Regions from separate parts of the Pseudoalteromonas sp. NZS100_1 genome, predicted to be linked through region 1. Evidence: predicted binding sites of a transcription regulator. Region 1 holds the regulator's gene; the other holds the start of a gene.

Region 1 (4,172 bases):
GTCTATTGCTACTAGATGAACCTTTTTCAAATATTGATACACAAGTACGCTTTGAATTAATTGCCGATATACGTCGAATTATTAAAGCAACTCAAGTATCTGCTGTGTTTGTTACACACTCAAAAGAAGAGGCGTTTGCCTTTTCAGATACACTTGCCATTATGCATCGCGGTAAAATTGAGCAACAAGGCACGCCTGAGCAGCTTTTTGCAGATCCATGTTCAAAGGAGGTTGCAGAGTTTCTGGGTCAAGGCATATACTTGAGCGCAGAAGTATTAACAGCAACTGAATACAAAACACCATTTGGTTTAGTCGAATCTTATGTTGAGAGTAAGCATGACGTAAGCGTAGGGCTTATATATGTACGTCCCCATCAAATAGAATTAGTGGCAGATAACCAAAGTGACAAATTCAGCAAGCGAGCTACAATCATAAGTCGTCGCTTTATTGGTTCGGCGTATGTTTATTCACTTGTTATTGATAAACAAGAAATTGAAGTTGCTGCACAATATGGCCAGTCATTTGAAAATAATGAACAGGTTATAATAAAAATAAAACCTCACACGGTGAATTTTTTCGAATCGTAATTAATTTGTTATTCGCTGTGTTTTTATCTGTAAAACTAAGGAATAACAATGGCGCAAGCGCAATCAGGGATTTGTGCTGAAGCAAACTTACACGGTTTGCACTTATTTTTTAATGTGTTTGATGGTCAAGATGAATCACTTCGCGCAAAGTTAAAACAAGTAAGCGCTATTGAAGAAGAATTTAGCGATCAATTTTCAGAATCAATGCTCTCTTGCATGGTTGCTATTGGTGCGCAATATTGGCCGCATATCCTCCCTGAATACATCCCAAGCGAATTACAGAGCTTTCCTAATATAAACCATAGCGATCATCAAATGAGCGTACAACCGTGCGATTTATTTGTGCAAATTCGCTCTGACCGTGAAGACGTTAACCATTTATTTGCGCTGCAAATTTTAAAACTATTTGCCCCCGATGTTGAGCTGGTGGAGCAAATTCGTAATTTTCGCTTTTTAGATGGTCGTGATTTTAATGGTTTTATTTATGGTGGCGACACCGCACATGGAAGAAAAAAGCGCGCTACGGCTTTAATTAGTAACCCTGGCAATTTTGAAGATCAGGGGAGTTATATTCATGTACAGCGTTATAAGCATGATTTAACTATGTGGCAGCACTTATCATTGAGCGAGCAAGAACAAATAATGGGACGTACGCGCCTTGATAACACGCTAATTACCCCTGCGATTGAAACCAGCCATGCTTCACGTAGTGAGCTAAAAGACGAAGACGGACAACCGCTATTATTAAATCAGAGCATGCCTTATGGCGATGTGTATGAGCAGGGAATGTTATCAATTTCATGCGCTTGTACGGGCACCGCATTTGAAAAAGTACTTAATAGTCGTTTAGGGGAAGGGGATTGTTACGACCACTGGCTTGATTTTACTCAAGCCGATATGGGTTCTGCTTTCTTTGCGCCTTCAGTCGGGTTTTTAAAACAAATTTAGTTTGCTATTAAACCGTATCAAATAAAATGCGAACACGTTCAAGTGTTACATCTATTTCAGATATTTTAGCAGGAGCGATAAAAATAGTATCGTCGCCTGCAATTGTTCCTAGTACGCCATCTGCTTTACCTAATGAATCTAATAAACGCGCAATAAGCTGAGCAGCACCTGGACTGGTACGAATAATGATCATCATTTCGTTGTGCATAATGTCGATTACTAATTGGCGTAATGGGCTTTTAGCCGTAGGTACACCCATTTCAGCTGGTAAGCAGTAAACCATTTCTTGTTTGGCGTTACGTGTGCGTACAGCACCAAATTTACTTAGCATGCGCGATACTTTACTTTGGCTTATATTGTCAAAGCCTTGATCTTTTAATGCATCAACTATTTCGCCTTGAGAGCCAAAATTTTCTTCTTTTAATAGTGATTTAAATGCTTTTACCAGTGCTTCTTGTTTATCTTGTGGTTGCATAGTCTTTATTCGTTTTTGTTATTTATGCCGCAAATTCTACACAAAAATGAATAATTATGCAGCAGTTGTTTAGTTAACTTGCCAGTTTGATGCGTTAAATCACAAAAGTTTACGACTATGGTCGAAAATATACTTGAAATAGACAGGATAAATTTGTTTTTAGTCGCTAATTTCATTATCTTAAGAGCCACAAATGTTTCCTACCTCAAATTACGGAGAATTCCAATGAAAGTTGCTGTATTAGGTGCTGCAGGCGGTATCGGCCAAGCGTTGTCTTTATTATTAAAAACAGGCTTACCAGCTGGCTCTGAATTATCACTTTATGATGTTGCACCAGTAGTACCAGGTGTTGCGGTTGACCTTTCTCACATCCCAACAGATGTTAAAGTAGCAGGCTTTGGCGCAGACGAATTAAACAAAGCGCTTGAAGGCTCTGACATCGTTCTTATCCCAGCGGGTATGCCACGTAAACCAGGTATGGATCGTGCTGATTTATTTAATGTAAATGCTGGTATCATCAAAACTTTAGCAGAAGGCATTGTTGCTAGCTGTCCTAAAGCGTTAGTAGGTATTATTACTAACCCAGTAAATGGCACAGTTCCAATCGTTGCTGAAGTATTCAAAAAAGCAGGTACTTACGACGCTAAACGCGTATTCGGTATTACTACGCTTGACGTTATTCGTTCAGAAGCATTTGTTGCTGAACTTAAAGGCGTAGACGTAGCAACTGTGAAAGTACCAGTAATTGGTGGTCACTCAGGCACAACTATTCTTCCTCTACTTTCTCAAGTTGAAGGTGTTTCTTTCACTGATGAAGAAGTTGCTGCACTTACTCCACGTATCCAAAATGCGGGTACTGAAGTTGTAAATGCTAAAGCAGGCGGTGGTTCAGCTACGCTATCTATGGGGGCTGCTGCAGCTCGTTTTTGTATGTCTTTAGTTAAAGGCCTACAGGGTGAAGAAGTTGTAGATTACGCTTACGTTGCTGTTGAAAATGGCGATGCAGAGTACTTTGCACATCCAGTACGTTTAGGTAAAAACGGCGTAGAAGAAATTCTTTCTTACGGCGAACTAAGCGCATTTGAAACAAAAGCAAAAAATGACATGCTTGAAACACTGAAAAAAGACATCAAAGAAGGTGTTGATTTCATGGCGTAATAGCCAAAGTAGAATAACAAAAAAGCCTGCATTTGCAGGCTTTTTTATTGCTCAGAATTAATTTCACACTGTGTAACTAGTTAAAACTAGTGGTCGCGGTCAACCGCAATACGAGCAAGGCTTATGAGTGCTTGCTTATAGTCAGACTCAGCTAAAAAGTCTAAACACGCAATAGCTTTGTCAGCTTCAAGCTCTGCTTTTTGCATTGTAAATTCAAGCGCATTAGTTTGCTTTAGTGCCGATAGAATGTCTTCTAAATGCTCCATACCATTACTGTGCTCTATTGCATCACGAATAAGCTGCGTTTGCTGCTCGCTACCATGTTGCATAGCATAAATAAGTGGAAGCGTTGGTTTGCCTTCAGCTAAATCATCACCAATGTTTTTACCCAACTGCTCAGCATCTGCATTGTAATCGAGTACATCGTCTACTAGCTGAAACGCAGTACCTAAATGCATACCATATAGGTTTAGTGCATCGAGAGTAGTTTGGTCTTGCTCAGTAATAATGGCAGCAAGGCCTGTCGCTGCTTCAAACAACTTAGCTGTTTTAGAGTAAATAACCTGCATATAACTGGCTTCGGTTGTATCTGGGTCGTTGCAGTTCATTAACTGCAATACTTCACCTTCAGCAATAATGTTTGTTGCATCGGCAAGTACTTGCATAACCTGCATTTTTCCAAGGCCAACCATAAGCTGAAATGAACGAGTGTAAATAAAGTCACCAACCAATACGCTAGCAGCATTACCAAATTCAGCATTTGCTGTAGGTGTGCCACGTCGTAAGTTTGATTCATCTACAACATCGTCATGCAATAGCGTTGCTGTATGAATAAACTCAACAATTGTTGCAAGTGTTATGTGATCTTTACCCTGATAACCGAGCGCTTTGGCTGCTAAAATCGCCAGCATTGGACGAACGCGTTTGCCGCCACTGCTAACTATATATAAACCAAGCTGATTAACTAACGCCACATCTGAGCGCATTTGCGCATGTATAAGTTG
Region 2 (4,172 bases), on a different contig from region 1:
TGGGGTAAATGCATTTAAAACATTTGGCATTGCTGATTGTGCTTTGTTGATACGCTGTTCTTCAACAGTTAAAGGATTACTTAAAGCAGCGAATGAAGAGGCAATTAAGCTGGTCGCTAATAATACTTTGATCATAATATTCCTAATATAAGGCTATTGTTTTATATGTAATTTACTATCCTACTATTGCTAACTTAGAGCAACCAATTAACGTTGAATCGACTGATATTTGCTTTTGCCGTGCATTAGTATTGTTTAACGGCCAATTAGTATCATCGGCTAATAAAAATCCCTGAGTCAAAAATTGATCTTTATAGGTACTACTTTAAGCTCTAATAAAAGTAAAAAGCCGTTGCAGCAATGCAACGGCTTTTTTATGGCGTTAGCCCGAAGTAACCTTTGAACACCTTCGCTTTATTCATCAGGCCCTTTGAGCGTAAATTTTAAATGTTTACGCATATCTTTTAAAATCACGCCCTTTTTAAGCATTGCGCCGCTTAAGCGTTTTTGCCACTTTAATAAGTCAGGCTCTGCGGCCGCTAAGGCTTGCTCGTTTTCAAACTGAAAGCACAGCAGTAGTGTACTTGGAAATAAGTGGTATTCCACATCAAACCAGCATTGCAGCATGCCTGGGAGCTCAGCGCGGCCTTGTTCTTCTAATTTTTCAGCAGTATTAAGTACAAGTGCTTGCTGCTTTATTTGCACTGCAGAGAGTTTTTTCATTATTAAAATCCAAGTTAGCGGCTAAAAAATGCAGCCGGAATGCGGGCATTATACGCAAGCTTGTAGGTAAGCAACAACTTTGAAAGAGAGTTAATGTTTAATAGAGTGTATCTGCTTAAAATCTAGGAGGCCCTGTTGGAAGGCGCCTTTGGCTTTTCCAACCTACGTAGGTCGGATAAGCGGCGCAGCCGTGCCATCCGACTTTTTAAGTTTCATCACTGAACCCCGATTTGGATATTAATGTGTTTTTTAACTCAATAGTTAAGTAACTAGGGTTTTGCCAAGTTGCTTGCGACAACTGGGGAGTGGTTGTCGCAAGGCGCCTTTAGCGCCTCACCACATTACGCTTAATAATTATAAGAGGTATTAATTGGGTGGGTTTATTTGGAGCGGCGCTTGTCTAGTACGTAGCGTACGGCCATTCTTGCAACACCCGCACCAATACCTGAGACTACAGCCCATGTAACGGCCTCTTTAAGATCTGTTTCTTCGCTTGGTCTATCCTTTGGTGCTGGTTCGTTGGTAACCTTTTCCCACGATTTTTGTAAAGTTTTCCTTGTTAACATACCTGCTGATGCAGCGGCCAGACCTATACCTATCGTCGTAATTAGCTGTTTATTACTCATAATGTTCTCCTTTTTATAAATAACGGCAGCGTTATTTATGTGTAACTCTTTAAGTAAGAACATTAGTAACAGCAATTTATATACCGATAGAACCGTAAAGCCTTTAAATCGGGCTATTTTAAAATCTACACTTTAATATTCTTCCGCTAAAGCTTTATTAAACCCCGCGAGTATTTGTATTTATTAAATAACTACTTAATTTAGGGATGGTATTGGTTACGTATTTAAAATAATGCATTAAGCAAGGAGAGGGGGTTCTCACTAAGTGGGTATTGATGGAAAGTCTATTTGCAGCTGTATTTACGAGTATCTACGTAATCTTTATTTTAGTTTTAATATTAAAGAATAACTAATCTGTTGTTTTTAGTTTTCTTTAAACCTTTAATATAATTAATTTTTATAATATATTTGAGTCGATAAAAATTTAGTAAACTCTAAATTATTGATTAAAAATCTCCCATTTAAAAGGACTTAATTACTTATGCATAATGATGCAATTCCAGGCGTTGAATTTATCGATAACGCTAATCAAAGAACTCCATGTGTGTTGGTGCTAGATGCTTCTGGCTCAATGGCTGGTGAGCCTCTAAAGCAGCTCAACCTTGGTCTTAAAGTTTTTGAAGAACAATTAAAAAGTGATTTGTCTGCCGCATTAAAAGTGCAGGTTCTTGTATTAGCTGTTGGAGGTCATGATGATGTAGAGGTAATACAGCCATGGGTAGATGCTGTAGATTTTAAAGCACCAACAATTGAAGCCGGAGGCTTAACCCCATTAGGTGCAGGAATGTCGACGGCACTTAATGAGGTACAACAACAAAAATTAGTATACGACGAGAATGGTATTTCAAGTACTCGACCTTGGATCATCGTATTATCTGATGGCTGTCCGACAGATTTGGATTGGGAACAATCAGCTGATGCGTGCCGTAAAGCTGAAGAAGATAAAAAAGTTGTTATTTTTCCAATAGGTACTGAAGGCGCAGATTTTGCAGCGCTGGGGCAGTTTTCTAATAAATCAGCAAAAAAATTGAAAGGATTAAATTTTACAGAACTTTTTGTTTGGCTTAGTCGTTCTATGGCAACAGTATCAGCAAGTATTCCTGGTCAAAAAGTACGCCTTCCTTCAGCCGATGAGTGGGCCGAGGTTGAGATTTAATGGCTGGGCGATTTCTTGGCTGCTCAGTTACTGGTACCTCGCATATTGATGGCAAGATACCTTGCCAAGACGCTTGGCAAGTAAAAAAAACGGCAATGGGACTTGTCGCTTGTGTATCTGATGGAGCAGGCTCTGCGCAATATTCACATCTAGGCTCAAAGCAATTAATTGATAAAGTATGTGAAGCATTAGCTCAAGAAAAAACGATTGGTGAAAGCGCAATAGTAAGCTTAAAAACTGCAATTAGTGAAGCTCGAAAGTGCGTTGCCCTGCAAGGCGAAATATCGGATTATCATTCCACCTTATGTGGCGTGGCAACTTCTCATGAGGGAAGTTTAGTGTTTCATATTGGTGATGGGATTGTTATTGGTATTAACCCTGAAGATTGGTCTGATTTTATTGTCAGCGAACCTGAAAATGGCGAATTTGCCGAAACCACTTATTTTTTTACTTTACCTGATTGGCAATCTCACTTACGTATTATGTGTGCTCCAGAACGTTATAAACTCTGGTTTTTAATGTCTGATGGCGCGGCTAGTTTTGCTGCATTAACAAATCCTTATAGACCCACAACTAACTTTTTGTTACCGATACACAATTACTTAGCTAGTGTAGATGACGCAACAGGACGCCACGCACTAAAAAACACTTTAAATGATCCTCGTACCAATAGTATTACAAACGATGATAAAACCTTAGTTTGGTTATTGAATGAGTAATAGCGTAAACCTAATTTATCTTGATGGAAAAACAGCGCAAGTACAGTACAAAAAAAAGCCGATTAATAGCGGTGCTGATGGCACTATTTACGCTACTATTGACAACAAGTTAGCTTTAAAAATTTATCATGATCCAAACAAAGATATGCAACGGCAAGATAAATTGTGGCAGATGTTGTCGAATGCGCCGACAGCAGAGGGAATTTGTTGGCCTGTTGCCGTTATAAGTGATAAAAAAAATAACTTTATTGGTTATGCAATGCCTCTACTTGATTTAAGTCGTTGCTACACTATTGAAATGTTACTTTCTAAACGCTTGCGTGAGTCATTAAAAATAACCGACAGTTATAAGTTTAGGGTTACCGTTGCGATTAGTTTAGCGAGTAAGGTCGCAGAGCTTCACCGTTTGGGTCATTATATTATTGATTTAAAACCAGCAAACTTATCTTTTGATAAGCACACTGGTGATGTAATGGTTTTAGATTGCGACGGCTTTTCGATTAAAGGTGATAAAAAGAGATTTAAGGGGCATCAATATACGTCTGGTTATATTGCCCCCGAAGCTTTTGGCGGTAGAATACCACCTGAAAAGTTAGGAGTCGGTCAAGATTTATTCGCGTTGACTACAATACTCTTTCAGCTGTTAAATAACGGTTTACACCCATTCCAAGGCGTATCTAAAAATGGATATTCTTTACCAAGCGACAACCAAACTAAAATTACTGAGGGCCTTTATCCATATGCAATAAAAGTTCATGCAAAAATAAAGCCTTCTCCGTGGAGTATACACACTGATTTTCCTGACGTTTTGTCAAAAGCATTTACTCAAAGTTTAACGAGTAGAGTTCGAACTAAAGCTAATATATGGCAAAAGTTACTACTAGAACAAAGTTTAAAGCTCAAAGTATGTAAACAAAATTCAGATCATGCCTATTGGCAAAAAGCTTG

The links. The regulator ArgR, encoded in region 1, controls arginine synthesis, uptake and breakdown. The targets are predictions, from matches to a motif close to ANTGAATANNTATTCANT.
Region 2: the regulator ArgR is predicted to act here: its motif matches at 1,532-1,549, upstream of I6F66_RS04330 (VWA domain-containing protein).

What each region holds. Positions count from the first base shown of each region.
Region 1 covers NZ_JADYXN010000010.1:70,373-74,544, reverse strand. The annotation lists gene I6F66_RS09020 (ABC transporter ATP-binding protein) at 1-587, shown strand, start outside; gene I6F66_RS09015 (Dyp-type peroxidase) at 636-1,535, shown strand; gene argR (transcriptional regulator ArgR) at 1,543-2,010, opposite strand; gene mdh (malate dehydrogenase) at 2,236-3,168, shown strand; gene ispB (octaprenyl diphosphate synthase) at 3,255-4,172, opposite strand, start outside.
Region 2 covers NZ_JADYXN010000004.1:131,890-136,061, forward strand. The annotation lists gene I6F66_RS04315 (hypothetical protein) at 1-135, opposite strand, end outside; gene I6F66_RS04320 (hypothetical protein) at 415-723, opposite strand; gene I6F66_RS04325 (DUF4235 domain-containing protein) at 1,104-1,349, opposite strand; gene I6F66_RS04330 (VWA domain-containing protein) at 1,831-2,505, shown strand; gene I6F66_RS04335 (PP2C family serine/threonine-protein phosphatase) at 2,505-3,224, shown strand; gene I6F66_RS04340 (hypothetical protein) at 3,217-4,172, shown strand, end outside.